One region of the Pantoea sp. SGAir0430 genome, then DNA from elsewhere that is predicted to be linked to it. Evidence: predicted binding sites of a transcription regulator. Region 1 holds the regulator's gene; each other region holds the start of a gene.
The links. Region 1 encodes CRP, which controls carbon source genes, mostly activating them, when cyclic AMP is high. Its sites were predicted from a motif close to ATGTGANNNNNNTCACAT; they were not measured.

Region 1 (3,133 bases):
TAAAATTTTCCAGCAGTTGAATCTGCATGCAGCGGAAGTGGAAGGCGACAGTTTCCATCGCTACACCCGTCCGGAAATGGACATGGCGATTCGTAAGGCGCGCGATCTCGGGCGTCACATCAGCTATTTTGGCCCGGAAGCCAACGACTTCGGCCTGCTGGAGCAGACTTTCCGCGACTACGGCCAGAGCGGACTCGGCCAGTCGCGCAAATATCTGCACACCTACGATGAAGCGGTGCCGTGGAATCAGGTGCCGGGCACCTTTACGCCATGGCAGCCGCTGCCGGAAAACACCGATGTGCTGTTCTATGAAGGCCTGCACGGCGGCGTGGTGACGCAGCAGCATAACGTGGCGGAACATGTCGATCTGCTGGTTGGCGTGGTACCGATTGTTAATCTGGAGTGGATTCAGAAACTGGTGCGCGACACCAGCGAGCGCGGCCATTCGCGCGAAGCGGTGATGGATTCGGTGGTGCGTTCGATGGAAGACTACATCAACTACATCACGCCGCAGTTTTCCCGCACGCACCTCAACTTCCAGCGCGTGCCGACCGTGGATACCTCGAACCCGTTTGCCGCGCGTGAAATCCCGTCGCTGGATGAGAGCTTTGTGGTGATCCATTTTCGCGGCCTGGAGGGCATCGCTTTTCCTTATTTACTGGCGATGATCCAGGGCTCGTTTATTTCCCACATGAATACGCTGGTGGTGCCGGGCGGCAAGATGGGACTGGCGATGGAGTTGATCATGACGCCGCTGGTGCAGCGGTTGATTGAAGGAAAACGCATTGAATAGCGCAGGCTAACGCGCCAGTTTCGCCGGGAGGAGCTGAGATCGGGAGCGCAGGGCCGCGCTCCCGGCTGGATTATAGCTCCACCACTTCGTAGCTGTGCGTTATCTCGACGCCCTTGCCCAGCATGATCGCCACCGAGCAGTACTTCTCCGCGGACAGATCCACCGCGCGCGCTACCGCTTTATCGCTCAGCGCTTTGCCGCTGACAATAAAATGCAGATTGATATGCGTAAAAATGCGTGGCGCTTCTTCGCGGCGTTCCGAGGTCAGTTTGACTTCACAATCGGCGACATCGTTGCGCCCCTTTTGCAGAATCGACACCACGTCAATCGCGCTGCAGCCGCCCGCAGCCATCAATACCATCTCCATCGGGCTGGGCGCTTTATCACCGGAATTGCCGTCCATTAATACCTGATGACCGGATGAGGATTCTCCGAGAAAGGTCAGCCCTTCCACCCATTTCACTCGTGCCTGCATTATTCTTTCTCCTGAAGCGGCGGTTTTGCCGCCAGAGTACGCTTTCACCTGACAAACAGCAATGCAGACGCATCCCCCACCTGCTGAAGCGAGACAACAGGAGACAGGTTGCAAAAGCTATGCTACAAACAGTGCTGAAAATATTTTCGTCACGAAAGACGAAAGCGGGACGAATCAAAAGCATCGCTTACGAATCCACCCCCGAATAACTGTCCCTCACGGGAAACGCTGGACGATTTCACCGCCTGACAGGGAAAACTGCCCCCTGTATTTTGGGCACGATTACAACAGAGGATAATAGCGAATGGTTCTCGGCAAACCGCAAACAGACCCTACACTCGAATGGTTCCTGTCCCATTGCCATATTCACAAATATCCATCCAAAAGCACCCTCATCCATCAGGGTGAGAAAGCGGAAACGCTGTACTACATCGTGAAAGGTTCCGTCGCGGTACTGATTAAAGATGAAGAAGGCAAAGAGATGATTCTCTCCTACCTCAATCAGGGGGATTTCATCGGTGAGCTCGGCCTGTTTGAAGAGGGCCAGGAGCGTAGCGCCTGGGTACGTGCGAAAACCGCCTGCGAAGTGGCTGAAATTTCCTACAAAAAATTCCGTCAGCTGATTCAGGTCAATCCGGATATTTTAATGCGCCTGTCGGCGCAGATGGCGCGTCGCCTGCAGGTTACATCTGAAAAAGTCGGCAACCTTGCCTTCCTCGATGTGACCGGCCGTATCGCGCAAACGCTGCTCAACCTGGCGAAACAGCCTGATGCCATGACCCACCCGGACGGTATGCAGATTAAAATCACCCGTCAGGAGATTGGTCAGATCGTGGGCTGCTCACGCGAAACCGTGGGTCGTATCCTGAAAATGCTGGAAGATCAGAACCTGATCTCCGCACACGGCAAAACCATCGTCGTTTACGGCACCCGCTGATTTCTTCTCACCCACGGCGTGATGGCAACATCGCGCCGTTTCTGTTTACGATGAGCTGATGTGGCGTCGAATCATCTATCATCCGGAAGTTAACTATGCGCTGCGGCAAACGCTGGTGCTGTGCCTGCCTGTGGCGCTCGGCTGGCTGTTTGGCGATCTGCAAAAAGGGCTGCTGTTCTCCCTGGTGCCGGCCTGCTGCAACATCGCCGGTCTGGATACGCCACACAAGCGGTTCTTCAAACGGCTGATTGTCGGCGGCGCACTGTTCGCCAGCGGCAGTTTTCTGATTCAGTACCTCACAGCTTACGCTGTGCCGCTGCCGCTGATTCTGCTGGTGTTACCGCTGCTGGTGGGCGTGACCGGTGAAATCAGCCCGCTGCATGGTCGTTTGCTGCCCGGCACGCTGATCGCCGCCATCTTTACCTTAAGCCTCGTCGGCCGTATGCCGATGTGGGTCCCGCCGCTGCTGTATATCGGCGGGACGCTGTGGTACGGGCTGTTTAACTGGTTCTGGTTCTGGCTGTGGAAAGAGCAGCCGATGCGCGAGACCCTCAGCCTGCTGTACCGCGAGCTGGCCGATTACTGCGACGCCAAATACACCCTGCTGACGCAGCTGACCGATCCGGAAAAAGCGCTGCCGCCGCTACTGGCGCGTCAGCAGAAAGCGGTCGATCTGATCACCACCTGTTATCAGCAGATGCATATGCTGTCCGCCAGCCGTGATAACAGCCACAAACGCCTGACGCGCGCCTTTCAGGTTGCGCTCGATCTGCAGGAGCATATCTCGGTCAGCCTGCATCAGCCGGAAGAGGTGCAAAAGCTGGTGGAGCAGAGCCACGCCGAGGCGGTGATCCGCTGGAACGCGAAAATCATTTCGGCACGGCTGCGCGTGCTGGCCGATGCCATTCTCTATCACCAGCTGCCGGAA
Region 2 (3,133 bases), 950 kb from region 1:
AAGGCTTCCAGCGCGATCCCCGGTTTCTACCGCAGCGGCGTGTTGATGGATGGCGTGAGCTATCTCGACGGCGGCATCAGCGACGCCATTCCGGTGCGCGAAGCGGCGCGGCGTGGCGCCGATACCATTGTGGTGATCCGTACCGTGCCGTCACAGATGGCGTATACGCCGAAGTGGTTTAAACGCATGGAGCGCTGGCTGAGCGACAGCGCCCTGCAGCCGATGATCAATATCCTGCATCAGCACGAAGAGAGCTACCGCCAGATTCAGCAGTTTATTGAACAGCCGCCGGATAATCTGCGCATTATTGAAATCTTTCCGCCAAAGCCGCTGGCCAGCATGGCGCTGGGCAGTCGTCTGGCGTCGCTGAATCAGGATTATCATCTGGGCCGCCGCAGCGGGCGCTATTTCCTGGCGACGCTGGGCCAGTGGCTGAGCGATGCTGAACCGCTGGCGCGCCCGATTGCCGTGACGCCGCCAGCCGCCGTCGCCAACGCGCCGGATAACCGGCCGGTCAGCACGCCGCCGCTGGCGGGTAATGACGCCGACTACGATGCAGGATCGCTGGCATGAGATTTATCGACACCCACTGCCACTTTGATTTTCCGCCATTTGTCACCGCTGCCGAACACAGTATCGCGCAGGCGGCGCAGGCGGGCGTGGAACGCATCATCGTGCCGTGCGTGGATGCCAGCCGTTTTGCCGTGGTGAGCCAGCTGGCGCAGCAGCATCCGGCGCTGTATAGCGCGCTCGGGCTGCACCCGATCAATATTGCGCAACATCAGGATGACGATCTCGATCGCCTTGAGCAGTACCTGCAAACGCCGGATGCAAAACGCGTGGCGATGGGGGAAATCGGGCTGGATCTGTATATGGAAGCGCCGGATTTTGCGCGGCAAACCCGGCTGCTGGAGGCCCAGCTGAAGCTGGCAAAGCGCTATGATTTGCCGGTGATCCTGCATTCGCGACGTACGCACGATCAGCTGGCGCAGTATTTGCGCCGTCACGATGTGCCGCGGCGTGGCGTGGTGCACGGCTTTGCCGGCAGCCAGCAGCAGGCGGAGCGTTTCATCGCCCTTGGCTACGCGATTGGTGTCGGCGGCACCATTACCTATACGCGCGCCAGCAAAACCCGCCACACCATCGCCAGCCTGCCATTGCAGGCGCTGCTGCTGGAAACCGATGCGCCCGATATGCCGCTGCACGGTTTTCAGGGCCAGCCAAATCGCCCGGAGCGCGCGCGTAATGTGTTTGAAGTATTGTGCCAGCTGCGCCCGGAACCGCCCGATGAGATCGCCGATGCGCTGTGGCACAACAGCCTGCGTTTGTTCGCGCTGCCGGATTGAGTATTGATCCTGCGCCTGCCGTCACCTCACTTCATCTAATAGCGCCGTCACGGTTAATGGCCGTTGCAATTGTGCCAGCGGCGCAATTTCTTGCGCGATGAATCGCGTCGCTGCAACGCCTCTGCCACTTTTGATGATGTGCTGACAACTCCCGCTCTGTCGCAAATTAACTACGCTTTAACGATATCCGATACCTTTTTGCGGCAACATTTGTGATAATAATCACAATCGCATCATGCCGCGCTATTCGGCAAAATAGCGATTTAATGTGATTAAAATCGCTAAATGCATGTATATCAGAGCGCGGTTTCCTTTTCCTTGTGACAAACCTCGCAATTCCACGCGGCGTGGGTTGTTATAATTATCACATTCTCCGGTGAGCAGATTTCACCGGCCTGACTTTGGAGAGCACCATGACCGATCTGAACGCGGCCGCGCAGCGCGCGCTGCATCTGATGGACCTGACCACCCTGAACGAAGACGACACCGATGAAAAAGTGATCGCGCTGTGCCATCAGGCGAAATCACCGGCCGGTAACACGGCGGCGATCTGTATCTATCCGCGCTTTATCCCGATTGCACGTAAGACGCTGCGCGAGCAGGGCACGCCGGAAATTCGTATCGCGACCGTCACTAACTTCCCGCACGGTAACGACGACATCGACATCGCGCTGGCGGAAACCCGTGCGGCAATCGCCTACGGCGCGGATGAAGTTGACGTGGTATTCCCGTACCGTGCGCTGATTGCCGGTAATCGTGACGTTGGCTTTGCGCTGGTAAAAGCCTGTAAAGAGGCCTGTGCGGCGGCGAACGTGCTGCTGAAAGTGATCATTGAAACCGGCGAGCTAAAAGAGGAAGCGCTGATTCGTGCAGCGTCCGAAATCGCGATCGATGCCGGCGCGGATTTCATCAAAACCTCTACCGGTAAAGTGCCGGTCAACGCCACGCCAGAGGTGGCGGCGATCATGATGCAGGTAATCCGTGACAAAGGCGTGCAGCAGCAGGTGGGCTTCAAACCGGCTGGCGGCGTGCGCACGGCGGAAGATGCCGCTATCTACCTGCAGCTGGCCGACGACATCCTCGGCAGCGGCTGGGCGGATGCGCGTCATTTCCGCTTCGGCGCTTCCAGCCTGTTAGCCAGCCTGCTGAATACCCTGGGGCACGCTACGGCGACCAGCAAAGCCGGTTATTGATCCACGCGGTCGCTAAAATAGCGGCCCACGGTGTCACTGCCGTCAGGTGCGTATTGCTGCGCATCTGGCGGTTGTCATTCAGCGATACATCGCTTTTCCGGGGAGGCAACCTTGTTCCTGCCACAAGAAATTATTCGTAAAAAACGCGACGGCCAGCCGCTGAGCGAAGCGGAAATCCGCTTTTTCATCAACGGTGTGCGTGATAACAGCGTGTCTGAAGGGCAAATCGCCGCGCTGGCGATGACGATTTATTTTCACGACATGAACCTGGAAGAGCGCGTGGCGCTGACCATGGCGATGCGCGATTCCGGCACGGTGCTCAACTGGCAGGCGCTGAATCTCAACGGACCGATTGTCGATAAACATTCAACCGGCGGCGTGGGCGATGTCACTTCGCTGATGCTGGGTCCGATGGTGGCGGCCTGCGGCGGCTACGTGCCAATGATTTCCGGGCGCGGCCTCGGTCACACCGGCGGCACGCTGGATAAGCTGGAAGCCATTCCCGGCTTTGATATCTTCCCCAGCGACGATCGCTTCCGCCAGATCATCAAACAGGTCGGCGTTGCCATTATCGGTCAGACCAATTCGCTGGCG
Region 3 (3,133 bases), 530 kb from region 1:
CTTCCTGCCGTACACCGCAACCTTCCTGATGTTCGTCGAGTACGCGCGTAACGCGGCACGTATGGCGGCGCTGATGAAAATCCGTCAGGTGATGGTTTATACCCACGACTCTATCGGTCTGGGTGAAGATGGCCCGACGCACCAGCCGGTTGAGCAGATGGCCAGCCTGCGCACCACCCCGAACATGAGCCTGTGGCGTCCATGTGACCAGGTGGAATCTGCGGTGGCGTGGAAATACGCTATCGAGCGCGTTGACGGTCCATCAGCCCTGATCTTCTCGCGTCAGAACCTGGCGCAGCAGGATCGTAGCGCTGAGCAGCTGGCTAACGTGGCGCGCGGTGGTTACGTGCTGAAAGATTGCGACGGCACGCCGGAGCTGATTCTGATTGCGACCGGTTCTGAAGTTGAGCTGGCAGTCGGCGCTTACGAGCAGCTGAGCGCGGAAGGTCGTAAGGTGCGCGTTGTGTCCATGCCGTCTACCGATGCGTTTGATAAGCAGGATGCAGCTTATCGTGAGTCTGTGCTGCCGAAAGCAGTTGGCGCACGCGTTGCTATCGAAGCCGGTATTGCGGATTACTGGTTCAAATACACCGGCCTGCACGGTGCCATCGTTGGCATGACCACCTTCGGTGAGTCAGCGCCAGCTGAGAAGCTGTTCGAAGAGTTCGGCTTCACCGTGGCTAACGTGGTGAAAACCGCGAAATCGATTCTGTAATTTCGCGTAACCCATCGCGCCGCTGCGTGTTGTAGCGGCGCGATTCATCGCGCAGTTCTGCTGCCATCCTCAGGCTTAACTACGCGCAATAAATTGCGCCGCGCCACCCATGAGCAGATCGGCGGGCCTGTTATCACCTCAACCTGAAACGGTTCAATTATTCCTGCAGTAATAATCGCCATTGCCTGAATTTGTGACGCAGATCCAATAATCAGCAGCACAGTTGATCGCAATCATTCCTGTTATTCCTTCCATGCTTTATTCTCGCTGAACCGTTTCAGTTGCAGCCGTGTGCTCTCCGTCAGCAACCGTAACCGGGCAAGAATTCCCTGTACAAAACGCAGCGAAACGCTCAAGGTATTTGGCACGTTTTTTCAGGTGTGGCTGCAGGAAGTGAGATGACCATTCGTATCGCAATAAATGGTTTTGGTCGTATCGGGCGCAACGTGTTGCGTGCGCTGTATGAAACCGGTCGCCGGGCGGAAATCACCGTAGTGGCGATTAACGAACTGGCGGAAGCGGCTGGCATGGCGCATCTGCTTAAGTACGACACCAGCCACGGCCGCTTTGCCTTTGAGGTCCGCCAGGAGCGCGATCAGCTGTGGGTTGGCGAAGATACCATCCGTATCCTGCATCAGGCGGAGATTGCCGCGTTGCCGTGGCGCGAGCTGAATGTCGATATCGTGCTGGACTGCACCGGCGTGTACGGCAGCCGCGACGATGGTGAAGCGCATCTGCAGGCTGGCGCGAAGAAAGTGTTGTTCTCGCATCCCGGCGGCAACGATTTGGATGCCACCGTAGTGTTCGGCGTTAACGAACAGGCTCTTAAACAAACTGACCGCATTGTCTCCAACGCATCCTGCACCACCAACTGCATTATTCCGGTGATCAAGCTGCTGGATGACGCCTTTGGCATTGAGTCGGGCACCGTGACCACCATTCACTCGGCGATGCACGATCAGCAAGTGATTGACGCGTATCACAGCGACCTGCGCCGTACCCGTGCCGCCAGTCAGTCGATCATTCCGGTCGATACGCGTCTTGCCGCTGGCATTACCCGTATTTTTCCGAAATTTAACGATCGCTTCGAGGCTATCGCGGTGCGCGTGCCAACGATCAACGTCACCGCCATTGATCTGAGCGTTTCGGTGCGCCAGGCGGTGAAGGCGTGTGAGGTCAACGCGTTGCTGCAAAACGCGTCAGAGGGGGCATTTCGTGGTATAGTTGACTATACGGAATTACCGTTAGTCTCAGTAGATTTTAACCACGATCCGCACAGTGCCATAGTGGACGGCACGCAAACGCGGGTCAGCGGTCACCACCTGATCAAAACCCTGGTCTGGTGTGACAACGAATGGGGCTTTGCTAACCGCATGATCGACACCACGTTAGCAATGGCCGCAAGCGGTTTCAGGTAAGACGCGGACTGCGTCTGGCAAAACTTATGAGAATCAACGAGAGGGTTCACCATGTCTGTAATTAAGATGACCGATCTGGATCTTGCTGGTAAACGCGTTCTGATCCGTGCCGATCTCAACGTACCAGTGAAAGAAGGGAAAGTGACGTCAGATGCACGTATTCGTGCTTCTCTGCCTACCATCGAAGCGGCGTTGAAACAGGGCGCGAAAGTGATGGTTACCTCTCACCTGGGTCGCCCGACCGAAGGTGAATACAACGAAGAGTTCTCCCTCCTGCCGGTTGTTAACTACCTGAAAGAAAAACTGAACGGCACTAACGTGACCCTGGCGAAAGACTACCTCGACGGCGTTGAAGTGGGCGCGGGTGAACTGGTAGTGCTGGAAAACGTTCGCTTCAACAAAGGCGAGAAAAAAGACGACGAAACCCTGTCGAAGAAATATGCCGCGCTGTGTGACGTGTTCGTCATGGATGCATTCGGCACCGCGCACCGCGCGCAGGCGTCCACTCACGGCGTGGGCAAATTCGCTCCTATCGCCTGTGCCGGTCCGCTGCTGTCTGCCGAACTGGAAGCGCTGGGCAAAGTGATGAGCAATCCACAGCGTCCGCTGGTCGCCGTGGTGGGTGGTTCTAAAGTGTCGACCAAATTCGACGTGCTGCAGTCGCTGGTGAAAATCGCTGACACCGTGATTGTCGGTGGCGGTATCGCTAACACCTTCGTGGCGATCGACAACAACGTCGGCAAATCGCTGTACGAGCCAGACTTCGTTGAGGCCGCTAAAGGCCTGCGCGACCAGTACGGCATTCCGGTACCTACCGATTCACGCGTCGGCACGGAATTCTCCGAAACTGCCCCGGCAACCGTGAAAAAGGTTTCCGAAGTAGCGGATAACGAAGAAATTATGGACTTCGGTGACGAAACCGCACAAAACATGGCGAAACTGCTGAAAGACGCAAAAACCATTCTGTGGAACGGTCCGGTTGGCGTGTTTGAGTTCCCGA
Region 4 (3,133 bases), 1.7 Mb from region 1:
ACGCCATACCGCACCCGGCAGCTGCAGCTCTTTGCCAAGCATGGTCTGGATCAGTGGTTGCTGCATAAACCACTGGCTGTACAGCAGTGCCAGCGCGAACAGCGAGTAGATCACCGTGACTTTCCACTTGATGAACTCATCGTTGTGGAACACATAGGTCAGGGTGCCGAACACCGCAACCAGCACAAAGGTGAAAATGGTCATCTTTTCCAGCTTGCGGTACAGCACCCAGCTGACCACCAGCGCGATACCGGTCGCTACCACCAGCGCGCCGGAGGCGACGAAAATGTCGTACAGCTTGTAGAAAATAAAGAAAACTACCAGGGGAAGAAAATCGAGTAACTGCTTCATAGCGTTTCCAGTCAGGGGCAGGAGCGTTGAGTTACGGCGCCGCAGCGGGCGCCGTAACGCTTAACGTAACAGCATATACAGCCGGTACAAATAGATAATCAGAATGGCTGATACCAGGTTGCCCAGCGCGTTGAGCACCACCGAAGCGATATTGGCAGGCAGCACGGTCAGCGAGGAGAAGAAGAACATCAGCGCAATTTTCGCCAGCAGCCACAAAATAATCGCCGGGGCGATCACCTTAATGTTCTTCCAGGCCAGACGCATACTGGCGCGCATCGCACTGAAAATGCCCATTTTTTCACTTGCCAGCATCACCGGCGCCAGCGACAGCAGAATCGCCAGAATCACACCCGGCACCATCAGTACCATAAAGCCCAGCTGAACCAGCAGGGTGATCAGGAAGGTCTGCACCAGCAGTTTCGGCAGCAGCGGCGCAGAGGCGCCAATCGCGCGCAGCGCGCTGACGCGCTGTCCACTGGATACCATCGGCAGCAGGCACAGCATGCCGCCCAGCAGCAGCGTGTTGCCAATCAGGGCAGCGAAAGTGCCGGCGGCAGAGGCGCGCAGCAGAATGCGTTGCTGATCCGGTGACATGTTCTGGACGATTTCAAACAGCGAAGAGGCGCTGCTGTCGGTCTGGCTGAGCAGGGATAACTGATCCTCGCCCGGCGTCAGGGCGTGGCCAACAATCACGGTAATAAACGAGGCCAGCAACGCCATCAGCACGATGGTGACCAGCTGATGGCGCAGAAAATTTCCTGTGTCACGGTATAACGAGCTTGCCGTGATAGACATGTACACTCCTTGAAGGAACCGGGTTAATTAACCCGGCGATTGTACATGTTCTGCAGGCAGGCTGGCACCCGGAATCCCATAACTTTCTGTCATCTCAGGTAAAGAAGGGTGAAAAAGCGCGGGTAAACCATAGCGCGCCCGCGCGCGATCGCAGGCGTCATTCGGCACGCCATTTTCGCCGGACATGGCAAACTCCCGGCACGGTGACGGCCGCTGCGCATAAATACCACAGGATACACAGCCGCCAATTTCGCCCTGCAGCGCCACGCAGCGCGGGGCACGATCGTTGGTGCCGCGCATGTTGCGCATCATCAGGCTCAGGGGTTCCGTCAGTTCAACCGGCACCGCGCCACCGCCGTCATCGGCTTCGGCCCAGTAAAAAGAAACGCGAAAATGGGCGCAGCAGGCGCCACAGGTCATACAGGGGTTAAGTAAATCGCTCATCTGATCGCCCGCCACTCCTGAGGCTTCGAACCAAAATCACAAAAGGGAATAGCAACATAATCACGCCGTGTCATGGCGGCAACAGGATTTTTATGTCCGCTTGTAAAGGCAAAATTGATCTGAATCAATTCATTGTTTTATAAGTGATTAATTTGAATTGATGCTGATGATCTTTTCGCAAAAAAGGGGTAAATCTTGTGCCGCGATTAACCTCAATACCCTGTTTTCCGGCAAAGGAGTGATTATGAAACTGGCTAAATGCGCGCTGCTGCTGGCGCTGGCGATCCCGCAACTGGCACTGGCTCACCAGGCCGGTGATTTTTTTGTGCGCGCCGGTAGCGCGACCGTTCGTCCGACCGAAGGCTCTGATAATGTGCTGGGTATGGGCGGCTTCAGCGTCAGTAATGATACCCAGCTGGGTCTGACGTTTACCTGGATGGCGACCGACAATATCGGCGTTGAGCTGCTGGCGGCCACGCCGTTTCGCCACAAAGTGGGACTTGGCCCGACCGGCAACCTCGCTACCGTGCGTCAGCTGCCGCCCACCCTGATGGCGCAGTACTACTTTTTCGACAGCCAAAGCGCGCTGCGCCCTTACGTTGGCGTCGGGATCAACTACACCACCTTCTACGATGCGAAGTTCAACCAGACCGGGCAGGATGCGCAGCTGAGCGATTTAAGCGTGAAAGACTCCTGGGGCGTAGCGGGTCAGGTCGGGCTGGATTATCAGATCAACCGCGACTGGATGCTCAACGCGTCATTGTGGTACATGGACATCGATACCGAAGTGAAATTCAAAGCGGCGGGCGAACAGCAGAATATCAATACCCGCATCGATCCGTGGGTGTTCTTCTTTGGCGCGGGCTACCGTTTCTGATTTTTACACCAGAAAGAAAAAGGGCGACCCGCAGGTCGCCCGTTTAGTTACTTAATCTGCATATTGTTGACGACGGATTTTACCCCCGCCACGTTACGCGTTACCGCAACCGCACGGTTGGCCATCTGCGGCGAGCTGACAAAGCCGCTCAGCTGTACTTTCCCTTTGAAGGTCTCAACGTTAATTTCTGTCGATTTCAGCGCCTCGTCATTCAGCAGCTGAGCCTTCACTTTGGTGGTAATGACCGTGTCATCAATGTAACCGCCGGTCCCTTCCTTTGTTGCTGTTGGTGCACAGGCACTTAAGGTGAGCGCCATCACTGCAGCCACTAAAAAACCCGCAACGACTTTGAACAATTTCATTGGTTATCTCCCTGTCATAGATGGTGGTGCACCGTAACGTGACGGCACGCTTAAGTGTGGGCCGTGCCTCGCATTTCGGCAACTCAGGCGCGATGAAAAAGTTTGTCGCAGGGGAGAAAAAAGGGGTAAGAAGTAAGAAGGGCCCCGCAGCCAGTGCAGGGCCGTGCCAACTTAGCGGGTAGCCGCTTTGAGATCGCTGACGAACGTTTGCAGTTCGCTGAGCAGCGCCGTTGGGTCGTTCTGATTACGCTCGATGATTTTCACGATGGCCGAGCCGGAGATGGCTCCGGCGGCTCCGGCGGCA

Region 2: deoC (deoxyribose-phosphate aldolase) is a predicted target of CRP. The motif match lies at 1,557-1,574, and genes of this name have one in related genera.
Region 3: epd (erythrose-4-phosphate dehydrogenase) is a predicted target of CRP. The motif match lies at 907-924, and genes of this name have one in related genera.
Region 4: ompW (outer membrane protein OmpW) is a predicted target of CRP. The motif match lies at 1,703-1,720, and genes of this name have one in related genera.

The regions. Positions count from the first base shown of each region.
Region 1 is NZ_CP039427.1:3,293,339-3,296,471, reverse strand. Features, by position in the region: gene E7738_RS15470 (phosphoribulokinase) at 1-793, shown strand, start outside; gene E7738_RS15465 (OsmC family protein) at 864-1,268, opposite strand; gene crp (cAMP-activated global transcriptional regulator CRP) at 1,573-2,205, shown strand; gene E7738_RS15455 (YccS/YhfK family putative transporter) at 2,264-3,133, shown strand, end outside.
Region 2 is NZ_CP039427.1:2,345,022-2,348,154, reverse strand. Features, by position in the region: gene E7738_RS11265 (patatin-like phospholipase family protein) at 1-573, shown strand, start outside; gene E7738_RS11260 (TatD family hydrolase) at 570-1,346, shown strand; gene deoC (deoxyribose-phosphate aldolase) at 1,760-2,539, shown strand; gene deoA (thymidine phosphorylase) at 2,651-3,133, shown strand, end outside.
Region 3 is NZ_CP039427.1:3,827,369-3,830,501, forward strand. Features, by position in the region: gene tkt (transketolase) at 1-715, shown strand, start outside; gene epd (erythrose-4-phosphate dehydrogenase) at 1,114-2,133, shown strand; gene pgk (phosphoglycerate kinase) at 2,185-3,133, shown strand, end outside.
Region 4 is NZ_CP039427.1:899,606-902,738, forward strand. Features, by position in the region: gene E7738_RS04375 (septation protein A) at 1-351, opposite strand, end outside; gene E7738_RS04380 (YciC family protein) at 412-1,146, opposite strand; gene E7738_RS04385 (YkgJ family cysteine cluster protein) at 1,174-1,590, opposite strand; gene ompW (outer membrane protein OmpW) at 1,835-2,467, shown strand; gene E7738_RS04395 (BON domain-containing protein) at 2,515-2,829, opposite strand; gene trpA (tryptophan synthase subunit alpha) at 3,001-3,133, opposite strand, start outside.